DNA from 2 places in the Staphylococcus sp. Ze2 genome. Region 2 is predicted to be linked to the other one. Evidence: a T-box and tRNA genes for the amino acid it is inferred to sense, from the RefSeq annotation. Region 2 holds a T-box; the other holds one or more tRNA genes.
What was found. A T-box is a leader RNA that pairs with one kind of tRNA and senses whether it is charged. The one in region 2 lies ahead of ACM591_RS07105 (valine--tRNA ligase), so its partner is inferred to be a tRNA-Val.
Positions count from the first base shown of each region.

Region 1: it has a tRNA-Val gene. The T-box ahead of ACM591_RS07105 (valine--tRNA ligase) is inferred to sense a tRNA for this amino acid. The anticodon was not compared.

Region 1 covers NZ_CP183486.1:1,330,542-1,340,340, forward strand. Annotated here, with positions in the region: gene ACM591_RS06005 (phosphoglycerate dehydrogenase) at 1-59, shown strand, start outside; gene perR (peroxide-responsive transcriptional repressor PerR) at 154-606, shown strand; rRNA gene ACM591_RS06015 (16S ribosomal RNA) at 1,311-2,863, shown strand; tRNA gene ACM591_RS06020 (tRNA-Ile) at 2,967-3,043, shown strand; tRNA gene ACM591_RS06025 (tRNA-Ala) at 3,064-3,139, shown strand; rRNA gene ACM591_RS06030 (23S ribosomal RNA) at 3,334-6,256, shown strand; rRNA gene rrf (5S ribosomal RNA) at 6,336-6,450, shown strand; tRNA gene ACM591_RS06040 (tRNA-Val) at 6,460-6,535, shown strand; tRNA gene ACM591_RS06045 (tRNA-Thr) at 6,551-6,626, shown strand; tRNA gene ACM591_RS06050 (tRNA-Lys) at 6,634-6,709, shown strand; tRNA gene ACM591_RS06055 (tRNA-Leu) at 6,724-6,805, shown strand; tRNA gene ACM591_RS06060 (tRNA-Gly) at 6,809-6,883, shown strand; tRNA gene ACM591_RS06065 (tRNA-Leu) at 6,892-6,977, shown strand; tRNA gene ACM591_RS06070 (tRNA-Arg) at 6,995-7,068, shown strand; tRNA gene ACM591_RS06075 (tRNA-Pro) at 7,077-7,150, shown strand; tRNA gene ACM591_RS06080 (tRNA-Ala) at 7,167-7,242, shown strand; tRNA gene ACM591_RS06085 (tRNA-Met) at 7,270-7,343, shown strand; tRNA gene ACM591_RS06090 (tRNA-Ile) at 7,371-7,444, shown strand; tRNA gene ACM591_RS06095 (tRNA-Ser) at 7,454-7,546, shown strand; tRNA gene ACM591_RS06100 (tRNA-Ser) at 7,591-7,683, shown strand; tRNA gene ACM591_RS06105 (tRNA-Met) at 7,697-7,770, shown strand; tRNA gene ACM591_RS06110 (tRNA-Asp) at 7,779-7,854, shown strand; tRNA gene ACM591_RS06115 (tRNA-Phe) at 7,867-7,939, shown strand; tRNA gene ACM591_RS06120 (tRNA-Thr) at 7,950-8,025, shown strand; tRNA gene ACM591_RS06125 (tRNA-Tyr) at 8,032-8,115, shown strand; tRNA gene ACM591_RS06130 (tRNA-Trp) at 8,134-8,207, shown strand; tRNA gene ACM591_RS06135 (tRNA-His) at 8,210-8,282, shown strand; tRNA gene ACM591_RS06140 (tRNA-Gln) at 8,294-8,365, shown strand; tRNA gene ACM591_RS06145 (tRNA-Cys) at 8,375-8,445, shown strand; tRNA gene ACM591_RS06150 (tRNA-Gly) at 8,546-8,620, shown strand; tRNA gene ACM591_RS06155 (tRNA-Gly) at 8,726-8,800, shown strand; gene panD (aspartate 1-decarboxylase) at 8,979-9,365, shown strand; tRNA gene ACM591_RS06165 (tRNA-Leu) at 9,638-9,720, shown strand.
Region 2 covers NZ_CP183486.1:1,532,903-1,542,701, reverse strand. Annotated here, with positions in the region: gene ACM591_RS07110 (bifunctional folylpolyglutamate synthase/dihydrofolate synthase) at 1-722, opposite strand, end outside; gene ACM591_RS07105 (valine--tRNA ligase) at 734-3,364, opposite strand; T-box leader at 3,407-3,649, opposite strand; gene ACM591_RS07100 (DNA-3-methyladenine glycosylase I) at 3,708-4,286, shown strand; gene ACM591_RS07095 (AbrB family transcriptional regulator) at 4,443-5,528, opposite strand; gene hemL (glutamate-1-semialdehyde 2,1-aminomutase) at 5,623-6,906, opposite strand; gene hemB (porphobilinogen synthase) at 6,920-7,900, opposite strand; gene ACM591_RS07080 (uroporphyrinogen-III synthase) at 7,890-8,576, opposite strand; gene hemC (hydroxymethylbilane synthase) at 8,595-9,521, opposite strand; gene ACM591_RS07070 (cytochrome C assembly family protein) at 9,570-9,799, opposite strand, start outside.

The sequences.
Region 1 (9,799 bases), 200 kb from region 2:
CTATTCTCAATAACAATGAACTAATTGAGAATTTAGTTGATCCAAAGAGCGGATATTAATGAGTTTAGACTAAGAATATTGACATTTCCCCAATTTAACAGTTATATTAATATTAAGTAATAATAATTCTTAAATAGAAAGATGGTGATGGAAATGAGTGCAGAGATGGAAACAGTTGAACATCAACTAGAAGATTCAATTGCATCTTTAAGAAATAATGGCGTGAGAATAACTCCACAAAGACAAGCAATCCTTAAATTCTTAATTGCTTCAGAGTCGCATCCTACAGCCGATGAAATTTATCAAGCACTTTCACCTGATTTTCCAAATATAAGTGTTGCTACTATATATAATAATTTACGTGTCTTCAAAGAAATAGGGATAGTTAAAGAATTGCCATACGGTGATTCATCAAGTCGTTTTGATTTTAGTACACACAATCACTACCATGTTATTTGTGAGGATTGTGGAAAAATTGTAGACTTTCATTATCCACAACTAGATGAGGTAGAACAATTAGCTCAACACGTAACAGATTTTAATGTAACGCATCATCGTATGGAAATTTATGGTTTATGTAAAGATTGCCAAGATAAAAAAGAATAATCAAAACCATAGTTGAAGTAATGATTAATTTAATAGTTACGAAGTAACTAAATTGAAAGAAAGAAACCGAGACATTAAATATCTCGGTTTCTTTTTTGTTTTCAATTCCTTCTATAGTAGAAACAGATATAATTGAAAATATATGATTACTTAAAAATGTAAATACATATTGTATATAAAAATTACATTCATTAACCAATGGAAACAGGAAATTGAAACAAAATGAGTAAATAGTTATGCAGTGTTATTACACAATTTAAAAAACCTATACATCTATTTACTAAATAGTGAATATAAAGGTAAAATTCAACTAAAAAGATTCGTAATAATTATTGACGATAAGTAATAATATTGATACTATATAAAAGTCGTCAAAACAAGACGCACTGCAACATCAATTCAAACAAAAATGATTTTTAAAAAGTGTAAAATTAACGCTTGTGAATATCATTTAGAAGTTATATAATAATAAATGTTGAGTTGAGAAAAACGAAACAAACTTAACAAAAAAACTTAAAAATTATCATTGACTTAACAAAAACTTAATGATAAAATAATTACTTGTAACACATTAATGAACATTGAAAACTGAATTGCAATATGTCAACGTTAATTCCGAACACAACATTAAATTGTTGGTTCAAAACAAGTGTTAGAGATAACACAAATTAGTATTTTATGAGCTAATCAAACATCATAATTCATTTATGGAGAGTTTGATCCTGGCTCAGGATGAACGCTGGCGGCGTGCCTAATACATGCAAGTCGAGCGAACAGATAAGGAGCTTGCTCCTTTGAAGTTAGCGGCGGACGGGTGAGTAACACGTGGGTAACCTACCTATAAGATTGGGATAACTTCGGGAAACCGGAGCTAATACCGGATAACATTTAGAACCGCATGGTTCTAAAGTGAAAGATGGTTTTGCTATCACTTATAGATGGACCCGCGCCGTATTAGCTAGTTGGTAAGGTAACGGCTTACCAAGGCGACGATACGTAGCCGACCTGAGAGGGTGATCGGCCACACTGGAACTGAGACACGGTCCAGACTCCTACGGGAGGCAGCAGTAGGGAATCTTCCGCAATGGGCGAAAGCCTGACGGAGCAACGCCGCGTGAGTGATGAAGGGTTTCGGCTCGTAAAACTCTGTTATTAGGGAAGAACAAATGTGTAAGTAACTGTGCACATCTTGACGGTACCTAATCAGAAAGCCACGGCTAACTACGTGCCAGCAGCCGCGGTAATACGTAGGTGGCAAGCGTTATCCGGAATTATTGGGCGTAAAGCGCGCGTAGGCGGTTTCTTAAGTCTGATGTGAAAGCCCACGGCTCAACCGTGGAGGGTCATTGGAAACTGGGAAACTTGAGTGCAGAAGAGGAAAGTGGAATTCCATGTGTAGCGGTGAAATGCGCAGAGATATGGAGGAACACCAGTGGCGAAGGCGACTTTCTGGTCTGTAACTGACGCTGATGTGCGAAAGCGTGGGGATCAAACAGGATTAGATACCCTGGTAGTCCACGCCGTAAACGATGAGTGCTAAGTGTTAGGGGGTTTCCGCCCCTTAGTGCTGCAGCTAACGCATTAAGCACTCCGCCTGGGGAGTACGACCGCAAGGTTGAAACTCAAAGGAATTGACGGGGACCCGCACAAGCGGTGGAGCATGTGGTTTAATTCGAAGCAACGCGAAGAACCTTACCAAATCTTGACATCCTTTGAAAACTCTAGAGATAGAGCCTTCCCCTTCGGGGGACAAAGTGACAGGTGGTGCATGGTTGTCGTCAGCTCGTGTCGTGAGATGTTGGGTTAAGTCCCGCAACGAGCGCAACCCTTAAGCTTAGTTGCCATCATTAAGTTGGGCACTCTAGGTTGACTGCCGGTGACAAACCGGAGGAAGGTGGGGATGACGTCAAATCATCATGCCCCTTATGATTTGGGCTACACACGTGCTACAATGGACAATACAAAGGGCAGCTAAACCGTGAGGTCATGCAAATCCCATAAAGTTGTTCTCAGTTCGGATTGTAGTCTGCAACTCGACTACATGAAGCTGGAATCGCTAGTAATCGTAGATCAGCATGCTACGGTGAATACGTTCCCGGGTCTTGTACACACCGCCCGTCACACCACGAGAGTTTGTAACACCCGAAGCCGGTGGAGTAACCATTTATGGAGCTAGCCGTCGAAGGTGGGACAAATGATTGGGGTGAAGTCGTAACAAGGTAGCCGTATCGGAAGGTGCGGCTGGATCACCTCCTTTCTAAGGATATATTCGGAAACATCTTCTTACGAAGATGAAATAGGAATAACATTGACATATTGTATTCAGTTTTGAATGCTCATTAGAGTATTCATATCGGAATGGGCCTATAGCTCAGCTGGTTAGAGCGCACGCCTGATAAGCGTGAGGTCGGTGGTTCGAGTCCACTTAGGCCCACCATTAGATTTGAATATTTTTATGGGGGCTTAGCTCAGATGGGAGAGCGCCTGCTTTGCACGCAGGAGGTCAGCGGTTCGATCCCGCTAGTCTCCACCATAAAATAAAATTTGTACATTGAAAACTAGATAAGTAAGTAAAATTTATGATTTTACCAAGCAAAACCGAGTGAATTAGAGTTTTTAACAAGCTTTGAATTCAAAAAGAAATAATCGCTAGTGTTCGAAAGAACACTCACAGATTAATAACATTTTGGGTTTTCAACCGACTTGTTCGTGTTGAAAGTCAAAAAAGATTAAGTTATTAAGGGCGCACGGTGGATGCCTTGGCACTAGAAGCCGATGAAGGACGTTACTAACGACGATATGCTTTGGGGAGCTGTAAGTAAGCTTTGATCCAGAGATTTCCGAATGGGGAAACCCAGCATGAGTCATGTCATGTTATCGATATGTGAATACATAGCATATCTGAAGGTAGACGCGGAGAACTGAAACATCTTAGTACCCGCAGGAAGAGAAAGAAAAATCGATTCCCTGAGTAGCGGCGAGCGAAACGGGAAGAGCCCAAACCAACGAGCTTGCTTGTTGGGGTTGTAGGACACTCTATACGGAGTTACAAAAGAATAAACTAGACGAATCATCTGGAAAGATGAATCAAAGAAGGTAATAATCCTGTAGTCGAAAGTTTATTCACTCTTGAGTGGATCCTGAGTACGACGGAACACGAGAAATTCCGTCGGAATCCGGGAGGACCATCTCCCAAGGCTAAATACTCTCTAGTGACCGATAGTGAACCAGTACCGTGAGGGAAAGGTGAAAAGTACCCCGGAAGGGGAGTGAAATAGAACTTGAAACCGTGTGCTTACAAGTAGTCAGAGCCCGTTAATGGGTGATGGCGTGCCTTTTGTAGAATGAACCGGCGAGTTACGATTTGATGCAAGGTTAAGCAGTGAATGTGGAGCCGTAGCGAAAGCGAGTCTGAATAGGGCGTTGAGTATTTGGTCGTAGACCCGAAACCAGGTGATCTACCCATGACCAGGTTGAAGTTCAGGTAACACTGAATGGAGGACCGAACCGACTTACGTTGAAAAGTGAGCGGATGAGTTGTGGGTAGCGGAGAAATTCCAATCGAACCTGGAGATAGCTGGTTCTCTCCGAAATAGCTTTAGGGCTAGCCTCAAGTGATGATTATTGGAGGTAGAGCACTGTTTGGACGAGGGGCCCTTATCGGGTTACCGAATTCAGACAAACTCCGAATGCCAATCAATTTAACTTGGGAGTTAGAACGCGGGTGATAAGGTCCGTGTTCGAAAGGGAAACAGCCCAGACCACCAGCTAAGGTCCCAAAATATATGTTAAGTGGAAAAGGATGTGGCGTTGCCCAGACAACTAGGATGTTGGCTTAGAAGCAGCCATCATTTAAAGAGTGCGTAATAGCTCACTAGTCGAGTGACACTGCGCCGAAAATGTACCGGGGCTAAACATATTACCGAAGCTGTGGATTGTCCGTAAGGACAATGGTAGGAGAGCGTTCTAAGGGCGTTGAAGCATGATCGCAAGGACATGTGGAGCGCTTAGAAGTGAGAATGCCGGTGTGAGTAGCGAAAGACGGGTGAGAATCCCGTCCACCGATTGACTAAGGTTTCCAGAGGAAGGCTCGTCCGCTCTGGGTTAGTCGGGTCCTAAGCTGAGGCCGATAGGCGTAGGCGATGGATAACAGGTTGATATTCCTGTACCACCATAATTCGTTTTAAGCGATGGGGGGACGCAGTAGGATAGGCGAAGCGTACTATTGGATTGTACGTCCAAGCAGTAAGACTGAGTGTTAGGCAAATCCGGCACTCTTAAGGTCAAGCTGTGATGGGGAGAGGAAATTGTTTCCTCGAGTCGTTGATTTCACACTGCCAAGAAAAGCCTCTAGCTAGAATTGTGGTGCCCGTACCGCAAACCGACACAGGTAGTCAAGATGAGAATTCTAAGGTGAGCGAGCGAACTCTCGTTAAGGAACTCGGCAAAATGACCCCGTAACTTCGGGAGAAGGGGTGCTCTTTAGGGTTAACGCCCAGGAGAGCCGCAGTGAATAGGCCCAAGCGACTGTTTATCAAAAACACAGGTCTCTGCTAAACCGTAAGGTGATGTATAGGGGCTGACGCCTGCCCGGTGCTGGAAGGTTAAGAGGAGTGGTTAGCTTCTGCGAAGCTACGAATCGAAGCCCCAGTAAACGGCGGCCGTAACTATAACGGTCCTAAGGTAGCGAAATTCCTTGTCGGGTAAGTTCCGACCCGCACGAAAGGCGTAACGATTTGGGCACTGTCTCAACGAGAGACTCGGTGAAATCATAGTACCTGTGAAGATGCAGGTTACCCGCGACAGGACGGAAAGACCCCGTGGAGCTTTACTGTAGTCTGATATTGAAATTCGGCACAGCTTGTACAGGATAGGTAGGAGCCTGAGATGCGTGAGCGCTAGCTTACGTGGAGGCGTTGGTGGGATACTACCCTCGCTGTGTTGGATTTCTAACCCGCACCATTTATCATGGTGGGAGACAGTGTCAGATGGGCAGTTTGACTGGGGCGGTCGCCTCCTAAAGAGTAACGGAGGCGCTCAAAGGTTTCCTCAGAATGGTTGGAAATCATTCATAGAGTGTAAAGGCATAAGGAAGCTTGACTGCGAGACTTACAAGTCGAGCAGGGTCGAAAGACGGACTTAGTGATCCGGTGGTTCCGCATGGAAGGGCCATCGCTCAACGGATAAAAGCTACCCCGGGGATAACAGGCTTATCTCCCCCAAGAGTTCACATCGACGGGGAGGTTTGGCACCTCGATGTCGGCTCATCGCATCCTGGGGCTGTAGTCGGTCCCAAGGGTTGGGCTGTTCGCCCATTAAAGCGGTACGCGAGCTGGGTTCAGAACGTCGTGAGACAGTTCGGTCCCTATCCGTCGTGGGCGTAGGAAATTTGAGAGGAGCTGTCCTTAGTACGAGAGGACCGGGATGGACATACCTCTGGTGTACCAGTTGTCGTGCCAACGGCATCGCTGGGTAGCTATGTATGGACGGGATAAGTGCTGAAAGCATCTAAGCATGAAGCCCCCCTCAAGATGAGATTTCCCAACTTCGGTTATAAGATCCCTCAAAGATGATGAGGTTAATAGGTTCGAGGTGGAAGCATAGCGATATGTGGAGCTGACGAATACTAATCGATCGAAGACTTAATCAAATTTAAAATGTTTTGTTTTGATTGAATCATATTTTACTTACTATCTAGTTTTGAATGTATAATTTCATACATTTCATTGTCTGGTGACAATGGCAAAGAGGTCACACCTGTTCCCATGCCGAACACAGAAGTTAAGCTCTTTAGCGCCGATGGTAGTCGGACTTACGTTCCGCAAGAGTAGGACGTTGCCAGGCAATTTATATGGAGGATTAGCTCAGCTGGGAGAGCATCTGCCTTACAAGCAGAGGGTCGGCGGTTCGAACCCGTCATCCTCCACCATTTATTCTTTTAATAGCCGGCCTAGCTCAACTGGTAGAGCAACTGACTTGTAATCAGTAGGTTGGGGGTTCAAGTCCTCTGGCCGGCACCATTTTGATGAGCCATTAGCTCAGTTGGTAGAGCATCTGACTTTTAATCAGAGGGTCAGTGGTTCGAGCCCACTATGGCTCACCATTATTTTAAAAATCGCGGGTGTGGCGGAATTGGCAGACGCACTAGACTTAGGATCTAGCGCCTTACGGCGTGGGGGTTCGACTCCCTTCACCCGCATATGCAGAAGTAGTTCAGCGGTAGAATACGACCTTGCCAAGGTCGGGGTCGCGGGTTCGAATCCCGTCTTCTGCTCCATTATTTTTGCCGGGGTGGCGGAACTGGCAGACGCACAGGACTTAAAATCCTGCGGTGAGAGATCACCGTACCGGTTCGATTCCGGTCCTCGGCATAATCCTATAAAATTAGGCGCCCATAGCTCAACTGGATAGAGTACTTGACTACGAATCAAGAGGTTATAGGTTCGACCCCTATTGGGCGCATTAATTTACGGGAAGTAGCTCAGCTTGGTAGAGCACTTGGTTTGGGACCAAGGGGTCGCAGGTTCGAATCCTGTCTTCCCGATAAACCTAATATATATGGGGGCTTAGCTCAGATGGGAGAGCGCCTGCTTTGCACGCAGGAGGTCAGCGGTTCGATCCCGCTAGTCTCCACCATATTTAATAATACAACCTAAATACAACGGCGGTGTAGCTCAGCTGGCTAGAGCGCACGGTTCATACCCGTGAGGTCGGGGGTTCGATCCCCTCCACCGCCACTAATTATTAGTTGTAAATTATATTTAGGACCTTTAGCTCAGTTGGTCAGAGCTAACGGCTCATAACCGTTCGGTCGCAGGTTCGAATCCTGCAAGGTCCATATAATTTTGGAGGAATACCCAAGTTCGGCTGAAGGGATCGGTCTTGAAAACCGACAGGGGCTTAACGGCTCGCGGGGGTTCGAATCCCTCTTCCTCCGCCATTTTTATCATAATTTAATATAATTTATTTTTAGCTAATATTTGTGGAGGAATACCCAAGTCCGGCTGAAGGGATCGGTCTTGAAAACCGACAGGGGCTTAACGGCCCGCGGGGGTTCGAATCCCTCTTCCTCCGCCATTAATATTATTATCGCGGGATGGAGCAGTTCGGTAGCTCGTCGGGCTCATAACCCGAAGGTCGGTGGTTCAAATCCGCCTCCCGCAATTTTAAAAGGTCCCGTAGTGTAGCGGTTAACACGCCTGCCTGTCACGCAGGAGATCGTGGGTTCGAATCCCATCGGGACCGCCATTTTTTAATTATGGTTCAGTAGCTCAGTTGGTAGAGCAATGGATTGAAGCTCCATGTGTCGGCAGTTCGATTCTGTCCTGAACCATTTTATGCAAGCCGGCCTAGCTCAACTGGTAGAGCAACTGACTTGTAATCAGTAGGTTGGGGGTTCAAGTCCTCTGGCCGGCACCATTCTTAGGAGGGGTAGCGAAGTGGCTAAACGCGGCGGACTGTAAATCCGCTCCTTCGGGTTCGGCAGTTCGAATCTGCCCCCCTCCACCATTTATTTTTTAATTTAATAGGGGCATATTTCAACGGTAGAATAGAGGTCTCCAAAACCTTTGATGTGGGTTCGATTCCTACTGCCCCTGCCATGGCGGTTGTGGCGAAGTGGTTAACGCATCGGATTGTGGTTCCGACACTCGTGGGTTCGATTCCCATCATCCGCCCTTTATATTAATGGGCTATAGCCAAGCGGTAAGGCAATGGACTTTGACTCCATCACGCGCTGGTTCGAATCCAGCTAGCCCAGTTTTTTATTGGCGGCATAGCCAAGTGGTAAGGCAGAGGTCTGCAAAACCTTTATCACCGGTTCAAATCCGGTTGCCGCCTTCATCAAAATGCGGGAGTATTTCAACTTTTAGAATCCGTTCCTTCCCGGAACGAGGTATAGGTGTAAGTCCTATCTTCCGCTCCATAATTTAATATTTAAGCGGGAGTAGTTCAACTCTCAGAACACATTCCTTCCCGGAATGAGGTATAGGTGTAAGTCCTATCTTCCGCTCCATAATTTATTACTTATGCGGGGGTATTTCAACTCTTAGAATACGTTCCTTCCCGGAACGAGATATAGGTGTAAGTCCTATCCTCCGCTCCATAATTTAATATTTAAGCGGGAGTAGTTCAACTCTCAGAACACATTCCTTCCCGGAATGAGGTATAGGTGTAAGTCCTATCTTCCGCTCCATTTATTCTTCCTTGTAGGAAGTTTTTTTTTATCTTAGTATATATCCTTATTTTAACTTCCAATATTTGTAGAAATATCTGTATAATATGGTAATATGAATAATTACAAAAGTGTTTTGTACTATTAATTTAGATAGCATACACTATTAAAAATACTTTTTGATAGGAGATTATATATAATGATTAGAACAATGATGAATGGAAAAATTCATAGAGCGAGAGTGACGGAATCAAACTTAAATTATGTAGGAAGTATTACTATAGATAAAGATTTATTAGAAGCAGTTGACATATTACCTAATGAAAAGGTTGCTATTGTAAATAATAATAATGGGGCGAGATTTGAAACATATGTGATTGAAGGTGAACGAGGTAGTGGTAAGATTTGTTTGAATGGTGCTGCATCTAGATTAGTTGAAGTGGATGATGTGGTAATCATTATGTCTTATGTTCAGCTGAATGAAGAGGAGCTTTCTATACATGCACCAAAAGTTGCTGTTTTAAATGAATATAATCAAATTACACAAATGATTCATGAAGTTGAGAATGAAGTTATAACAGATTAGCTTTTAATAATTTCTTATATTAAATATTTTAGTGGTCTTTAAATTACAGTATTTATATAAGTAAATATACTTTAGCTTTGAAGTTAAATAGTGACAAAAATTACAATTTACATGTAAAAAAATTGTACCTAAACTAAGCAATTACAGCTTTTTTAATAAATCTATTGACGACAAATGTAGTTAGTAATATAATATACTTATGCCATTTAGAAGTTGTAAAATATTTACAGATATAAATGATAATTTATAAATAGTCTCGTATGAGCTATTGAGCCGGCGTGGCGGAATTGGCAGACGCGCGGGACTCAAAATCCCGTTCCTTTTTGGAGTGTCGGTTCGATCCCGACCGCCGGTACTAATAAAATAACTAACATTTAAGAAACATCATTTAATGATGTTTCTTTTTTTTACTCTCTTTTAGTTTATATAGAAAT
Region 2 (9,799 bases):
TTATAACGATAAGTGAATTCTTCTTCTTCGGAGATAACACTAATGTCTCTATCCAACTCAATACCTTCAGCATTTTGTTGTTCAACATAATCACGAATAACTTTAAGTGCTTCTTCATTTTTCACAGCATAAATGATAGGCGTGTTTGGCTTTACAATCGCACCTTTGTCTTTTGCAATATCTACATACGTGTCACCCAATATATCAGTATGATCTAAACCTATACTTGTCAATATAGATAAGATTGGTTTAAAAACATTAGTTGAATCATTTTTAATCCCTAATCCCGCTTCAACAATTACAAAGTCAACTGGGTGGATTTCACCAAAATATAAAAACATCATCGTTGTAATAATCTCAAATTCGGTTGCAGTTCCAAGGTCAGTTTCTACTTCTAAGGCTTCGCTTACTGGTTTAACTTTTTGAACTAATTTAACAATATCATCATCACTTATTGGCACACCATTCAAACTAATACGTTCGTTAAATGTCTCAATAAATGGCGATGTAAAAGTTCCCACATCATACCCATTATCAACAAGTGCTGACCTTAGATATGACACCGTGGATCCTTTACCATTTGTGCCACCGACATGAATACCATTTATATTAAATTGAGGATTATTTAGTCTATCTAACATCCACTCCATACGTTTGACGCCTGGTTTAATACCAAATTTAGTTCGTTCATGTATCCAATATAAGCTATCTAGGTAATTCATCTTAAGGACTCCTATGCTTTTAATTGATTAATTCGTAATTTCACACCATCATATTTTTCTTGATACGTTTGTTTTTTCTCACGTTCTTCATTAATAACTTTTTCAGGTGCTTTATTGACGAAGTTTTCATTTGCTAATTTCTTATTCACGCGATCAAGCTCTTTTTCCCATTTCAAGAGTTCATTTTCTAAACGCTCAATTTCCTTATCCATATCTATTAGACCTTCCAATGGTAACACAACTTCACCAGCAGTCGTAACAGAGGTCATGGCTTTCTCAGGAATATTAATATCTGTATCAATTGTCAATTCACTCGGATGACAGAATCTATCAATATAATTTGAGTTATTTAACAATGTCTCTTTGATATTGTCATCTTTCGCTTTAATAAAGATTGGTATTGCTTTTGAAAGTGGTGTATCTACTTCAAGACGTGATTGTCTTACTGATTTAATAATTTCAACAAGTTGTTGCATCGTTTCTTTACTGTCATCAAATGTGAGCGCGTCGTTCACTTTTGGCCAAGATGCATTTACAATTGTTTCACCTTCATGAGGTAGGCTTTGCCAAATTTGTTCTGTAACAAATGGCATAAATGGATGTAACATTCTCATTGTATTATCAAGAACATACGTAAGTACTGAACGTGTAACTTGTTTTTGTGCTTCATCTTCACCATTCATAGGTATCTTACTCATCTCGATATACCAATCACAGAATTCATCCCAAATAAAGTTATAAAGGGTACGACCAACCTCACCAAATTCATATTTATCACTTAAATCAGTAACATTTGCAATGGTTTCATTTAATCGAGTTAAAATCCACTTATCTGCAAGAGAAAGATTACCTGACAAATCTACATTTTCTACCTTAAAGTCTTCACCAATATTCATTATACTAAATCTCGCAGCATTCCATATTTTATTAATGAAATTCCATACAGATTCAACTTTTTCAGTAGAATAACGTAAGTCATGACCAGGCGATGAACCAGTAGCAAGGAAATATCTTAAGCTATCTGCACCATACTCCTCAATGACATCCATAGGATCTACACCATTGCCAAGTGATTTACTCATCTTTCTACCGTCTTCTGCACGGACTAATCCATGTAATAATACATCATTAAAAGGACGTTTTCCAGTAAATTCTAAACCTTGGAATATCATTCTTGCGACCCAGAAGAATATAATGTCATATCCAGTTACTAATGCATTAGTTGGGAAGTAACGTTGGAAGTCTTCTTCTTCAACATCTGGCCAGCCTAATGTTGAAAATGGCCATAACGCACTTGAGAACCAAGTATCTAATACATCTTCATCTTGAGTCCAATTTTCAATATCTTCAGGTGCTGATTCACCTACGTAAATTTCACCTGTTTCTTTATGGTACCAAGCTGGAATTTGATGGCCCCACCAAAGTTGACGTGATATCGTCCAATCTCTAATTTCTTCCATCCAGCGATTAAAAGTTTTTTCAAAACGTGCAGGAACAAAATCAATTCTATCGTCTGTTTTTTGATTATCTAGTGCTTGTTCAGCAAGAGGTTTCATTTTAACAAACCATTGTGTTGATAAGTATGGCTCTACAACTGCACCAGAACGTTCTGAATGTCCTACTGAATGTTCATGCGCCTCAATTTTAATAACAAGGTCTTCAGCCTCTAAATCTTTGACTAATTGTTCGCGACAATCGAACCGATCCATACCTTGATACTTACCAGCTTTATCATTCATTTTGCCTGATTCATCCATTACGATAATACGTTCTAAATCATGGCGATTTCCTATTTCAAAGTCATTAGGGTCATGTGCAGGTGTTACTTTCATTGCACCACTACCAAATTCAATATCAACATATTCATCTGCTAATACAGGTAGTTCTCTACCAATGATAGGTAAAATCACTTTCTTACCTATGACATCTTTATAACGCTCATCATTAGGGTTTACGACAATCGCAGTATCACCTAGCATTGTTTCAGGACGTGTTGTAGCAATTTCAATAAATCCATTACCATCTGCATATGGATACTTAAAATGGTAAAACTTACCTTCAACATCTTCATGTATTACTTCAATGTCAGACAAAGCAGTACGTGCGATTGGATCCCAATTTATAATGTATTCACCGCGATATATCAAACCTTTGTTATACATATCAACGAATACTTTCTTCACGGCTTTACTTAAACCTTCATCTAACGTGAAACGCTCTCTACTGTAATCTAAACCTAGACCAAGTTTTGCCCATTGTTCTCTGATAAAAGTTGCATATTCTTCTTTCCAATCCCAAGCTTGTTCAAGGAATTTTTCTCGACCTAAATCATGTCTTGATAAACCTTGCTCATTTAACTTTGCTTCTACTTTTGCTTGCGTAGCAATGCCAGCATGATCCATGCCTGGTAAATATAGAGTGTCGTAACCTTGCATGCGTTTCATTCGTGTCAATATATCTTGTAAAGTCGTATCCCACGCATGCCCTAAATGTAATTTGCCAGTTACGTTTGGTGGTGGAATTACAATTGTATATGTCTCTTTTGAACTATCTTCTGTCGCTTTAAAATAACCGTTGTTAACCCATTGGTCATAACGTCCGGACTCGACTTCGTTCGGATTATATTTTGGTTTCATTTCCATTCGTTAAAATCCTCCTTAAAAATAAAAATACCCGCCCTATCAATATAGGACGGATATTCCGTGGTACCACCTAAATTCAAGAAATTATAAATATAATTTCAAGCACTTAATTATCTGATTAACGCTCAAACACGCTTTAGCCTATACTACAATCATTTATGAGCATTATATTTCAGCTAAAGTTCAATGTGGGCTACCTTCAATAAGTTAAATTGTACATTTACACCAACCATGTACTCTCTTATAAATTTCAGCTTATTTACTCTTCCCAGTAGACAATATTCTTTTACTTAATTATAGTATAATGGATGTTAAAATAAGTCAATGGACTGGAGTGAAATTTATGAATGAATGCGCATTTGGAACAAAAGACCCACTATACCTCCACTATCACGATGAGGAATGGGGACAACCTATTTATGATAGCTTAAAATTATTTAAATTAATTGCACTTGAATCACAACATGCCGGTCTTTCATGGTTAACAATTTTAAAGAAAAAAGAATCTTACGAACAAGCTTTTTATAACTTTGACCCAACTAAAATTTCAAAAATGACAACTGAAGATATTGATCGTTTAATGACTTTTCCCAATATCGTACATAATCGCAAAAAGATAGAAGCAATCGTTAGCCAAGCACAAGGTTATTTCGATATAGAAAAAGATTACGGAAGCTTTAGCGACTTTTTATGGTCCTTCGTAGATTATAAGCCAATTGATTGTGCTTATGTTACATCAAGTGATCGCATTACAGTAGATGAACGTGCCACAAAACTTTCAAAGCAACTTAAAAAATATGGTTTTAAATTTTTAGGCCCTGTTACTGTCTTTTCTTTTTTAGAAGCTGCAGGTCTTTACAATGCACATCTTCAAAGTTGTCCGAATAATCCTAAAGTATATAACGGAAAAGGTTTTGCCTAACCAATTTGTGAAATTTTTAATATTTCACCTTACGCATTAAGATATATCAATATAATAGTTATATAATTGAAAATAAGTTCTATCCTTATCATTTATAGATAAAACCTCAGCAAACATTATATGCTTGTTGAGGTTTTATTATATTCATCATAATTTTTAAGATTTCTTATTAATAGAATCTTTTGCTAGCCTATATTTAAGGAAATAACTTAGTAATGGAGCAATTAAAAATAGTATAAAGAAGATTCTAAAGATGTGATAACTTGAAATCAATGCTACATCTGCACCGGTTTCAATTGCAACTAATACTATTTGGCTCATGCCACCTGGTGCTGCGCCTAAAAACAATTCATTAACAGAATGGTCAGAAACCATTGCAATAAATAATACCATTACAAAAGCCAATAATATTAATAGTACATTTTGAAATGCGATTGCTAAAGCAATTCTACCTTTCATTTGGTCTAATAATTTAGCAATTTGTATACCTATACGTATCATATAAATCACTTGTGCTGCCGCAATAATATAATTATCTAAAGTGAATGTAACACCGGTTAATAAATTCCAACATATAAGTACTAATATCGGTGCAAGTAATTGTCTAGTCGGAAAGTGAATTTTTCCCATAATGACATATACTAAAAATATTGCAAGTACTAATAAAAGTATATTTGGAATAGTTAATGCTTCGGTTAGTGTGTTAACTACACTGTCCTCTTCCGAACGATTACTGCCACTGTCTTGGAAGAAATACGAAATAAAAGGTACAAGAATAACAACAAATATAATTCTTGATGTTTGTGTTAAACTGACGACCATAATATTCGCTTTCTTATTTTCCTCTGCCATTATAAGCATTTGACTTAATGCGCCTGGTATCACACTTAATATTGCAGTTTCAGTATTTACGTTAGCTATCTTTTTAAAGAAAAAGGCTATGACTAATGCAAGACCTAATAGCATAACAGTGATTAATACAATAGTTAGCCAATCATCTTTGATATCAAATATTACGTTTTCAGTAAAAGTTGATCCTATTTGGACACCTAATAAAACCAATCCAATTTGGCTTAGCCAAAACGGCCATTCAACTTCCATGTGAAAACATCTAACACAAATAACACTGGCAATTATAGGTCCAAACATAAACGGTAACAGTACATTTGCTGCATTTAATATTAGACTTAACAAAATAGCTAGCAATAAAACGATGATATTATTTCTTAATTGCTTACTCATGTTCTCACAACTTTCATAGTTATCGTCATACTTAACTGAGCTATCCATATTTAAACCCGATCAACACATTGGTTGTTCGGGCATAATTTAAGCTTTATACAATTCGACTTAGAGCAGTATCGAACGCTTCTATAGTTTGTTTAATATCTTCTTCGGTGTGTGCTGTTGAAAGAAATGTACCTTCAAACTGTGATGGTGGTAAAAATACTCCCTCATTTGCCATTTCTCTATACATTTGGCTAAACATTTCTAAATCACTATTGTTTGCTTCTTCAAAATTTGTAACAGGCCCTTCATTCAAGAAATATCCTATCATAGAACCAGCTCGATTTACAGTGATTGGCACATTATGTTTTGCAAACACTGCTTTTAATCCTGCTTCTAATTGGTCACCTAATTTATTAAAATAATCATATGTTTCTGGTTTAAGTTGTACCAATGTTTCATAACCGCTAGTCATAGCTAGTGGATTACCTGATAAAGTACCAGCTTGATAGATGTCACCTGCTGGAGCAATATGATCCATGATTTCTTTCTTACCACCAAAAGCACCTACTGGTAAGCCGCCACCGATTACTTTACCTAAACAAGTTAAGTCTGGTGTCACATTAAAATACCCTTGCGCACAATTATAACCTACTCTAAAGCCAGTCATAACTTCATCAAAAATTAATAACGATCCATATTCAGTCGTAATATCTCTTAAACCTTGTAAAAAGCCTTCAATTGGTGGAACGACACCCATATTACCTGCAACAGGTTCTACAATAACACCAGCAATGTCGTCTCCAAATTCTTCAAATGCAACTTTAATTGCCTCTAAATCATTATAAGGTACTGTAATTGTATTTTTGGCGATACCTTCAGGAACGCCTGGAGAATCGGGTAAACCTAACGTCGCAACGCCTGAACCAGCTTTAATTAGTAAAGAATCACTATGACCATGGTAACACCCAATAAATTTAATGATTTTATTTTTTCCAGTATAACCACGTGCTAAACGCAAAGTATCTAATGTCGCTTCTGTTCCAGATGATACCATTCGCACTTTTTCTATTGATGGCACACGATCTATGACAAGTTGCGCTAATTTGTTTTCCTGTGTTGTAGATGCGCCAAAACTTGTACCTTTATCTACTGCTTCATGAATTTTATCAATAACTTGTTTGTTTTTATGACCTAAAATTAACGGCCCCCAACTAAGTACATAATCAATGTAAGCATTGCCGTCAATATCATATATTCTCGAACCTTCACCATGATCCATAAAAATTGCCGGTGTATCTACAGATTTAAAAGCTCTAACTGGACTATTTACGCCACCAGGCATTAAATGTTCAGCTTCTTCCATTGCTTTTTCAGAATTAGTATAACGCATTGTATCCATCCTCCTATTGTTCTTCATCTAAATAACGACAAATGTCTTTTGAGAAATAAGTAATTATCAAATCTGCACCTGCACGCTTCATAGAAATCATTTGTTCCATGACTACTGCTTTTTCGTCTATCCATCCATTAATTGCAGCAGCTTTGGTCATGCTATATTCACCACTTACATTGTATGCAACGACAGGTACATTTGTTGTATTTCTAACGTCTCTAATAATATCTAAAAAGCTTAACGCAGGTTTAACTATCATCATATCTGCACCTTCATTTAAATCGCTATCCAATTCTCTTAATGCCTCTCTACGATTTGCTGGATCCATTTGATATGTTTTGCGATCGCCAAATTGTGGTGCAGATTCAGCAGCATCACGGAATGGCCCGAAGAAACTTGATGAATATTTAATGCCATAACTCATAATTGGCACGTTATGATAACCCGCTTCATCTAAGCCTTCACGAATCTCTGCTACAAAGCCATCCATCATATTACTTGGGGCAATGATATCAGCTCCTGCTTCAACTTGAGAGATCGCTGTTTTCACAAGTAATGGTAATGATTTATCATTGTCTACATCTTTTGTTTTTTCATTGATGACACCACAGTGTCCATGGTCTGTATACTCGCATAGACATGTATCTGCCACAATCAATAAATCATTGTACATTGATTTTGCTTTTCTAGTGGCTTCTTGTATTATACCGTTATGGTCATAAGCACCAGTACCTACAGCATCTTTTTCATTTGGTACACCGAAAAACATAATACCTCTGATACCTAAATCATAAGCTTCTTTAATTTCTTCTCCAAGCATATTTAAACTTATTTGATATATGCCTGGCATAGATTTGATTTCTTCTTTAACGTTATCACGCTCAACAACAAAAATAGGATAAATTAAATCTTCTTTTCTTATATGCGTTTCACGAACCATACTTCTCATTGATTTACTACTACGTAATCTTCTGTGTCTATCAAATTGCATTTGTTTCCCAACTTTCTATTATTTTGCTTACTAATGATTCCAGTGTTTGAGTTTCTGATACCATACCTTTAGCATGATATTGATGTAATGTTTCCAATGTTTGTAGACCAATCACAAAATAATGATCAAAGTTTACTGTCATTTTATGATTAAAATAATAACGTACAGCTGATGAGCTTGCAAAAGCTACAGCATCTATTTCACCATTATTAATCATCTTTTTAACATCACTGATATTATCAGTATGTGGAACTGGTTTATACAAGTCAATTTTCTGAACTATATAATTTTGATTATACAGTTCATCTTGCAGCAAAGGTCTTGCCGCCTCACTTGAAGGCAACAATATTTTACTACCTTCTTCAGCATAAAACGCTTCAAGAAACCCCTCTTGAGAGTAGTCTTTTGGGCAAAAAGATACCTTTAATCCCAATGATTTACAATAGTTTGCAGTTTTCTCACCAATAACTGCTATTTTATCTACATTAACATGTTTTAGATATGGTTGAAAAAATTTCACCGCATTTTTGGACGAAAAAATAAGCCAGTCATAGTTCACATTCAATAAATTTAAATCGAATGATAATGGCTCTACACGTATAAATGGTCTGTGTAAGATACAAGCATCATTTCTTTTAAATTCACTGGTTTGCGTCATAACTATAACTGGTCTCATTATTTTCACCTCGAAGGATTATTGTTCTTCGTTTAGTGCTTTAATTATTTCGTAAGCGCCTTGCTCATTTAATACTTCAGTAACTTTTTCACCGAGTTCAACTGGGTTTGTACCACGCTCTGTGTGTTCATAACGTTCTCTGCCATCAGGTGACATAATTAATCCGGTAAACTCAATTGTACCATCACTCTCTTTAGTTGCATAGCCACCGATAGGCACTTGGCAACTACCGTTCATACGCGTTAAAAATGTTCTTTCAGCAGTCACACACGAAGCAACGTCACTGTTATGGACTTTGCTCAACAAATCTAGCAACTCTTTGTCATCTGAACGACATTCAATACCTAAGGCACCTTGTCCAATTGCAGGGATTAAGGTTTCTTTATCTAAATAAGTCGTGACGATATCATCAGACCATCCCATACGTTTGAGACCAGCAGCAGCGAGAATAATAGCATCATAATCTTCAGTTTCCAATTTACTTAATCGCGTATCAATGTTGCCTCGAATCCATTTAATTTGTAGGTTTGGGTATTTTGCCAGAATTTGTGCACCTCGGCGTAATGAACTAGTACCTATAATACTATTATCTGGAAGTTCATCCAATTTAACGTGATTTTTAGCTATATAGGCGTCATATGGATTTTCACGGTCTGGTATACACCCTAGGGTCAAACCTTCGGGTATAACACTTGGTACGTCTTTTAAAGAATGGATCGCCATATCTATTGAATGGTCGAACAATTCATTTTGTATTTCTTTAACAAACAGTCCTTTGCCACCAACTTTTGATAATTGTTTGTCTATTATTCGGTCGCCTTTTGTTACTATTTCTTTAATCTCAATATCTAAATCAGGCTCTATTGCTTTTAATTTGTCTATAAACTGTTGGCTTTGTGTCAAAGCTAATTTACTTCTTCTTGAACCAACGACTAACTTACGCATCATGCGCAACCTCCTAAAATACAACTATTTATCATTTAATTTTTATAATTATATCCCTGTCCATTGATGAAAATCAGAAACATGTGAAGCAAAAAATAAATTTATCATACTTAAACAAAATAAGATGATATTAAAATAAATTAATTTATGTTTAGTTAATGTATGCTTCACTCTAAAAATGATATAAATGCCATATAGCAAAGTGATAACTATAGACATAACTACTTTAGGATCAATCAAAATATTCAATCCTAAAGCATTGAATCCCCACTGAGCAC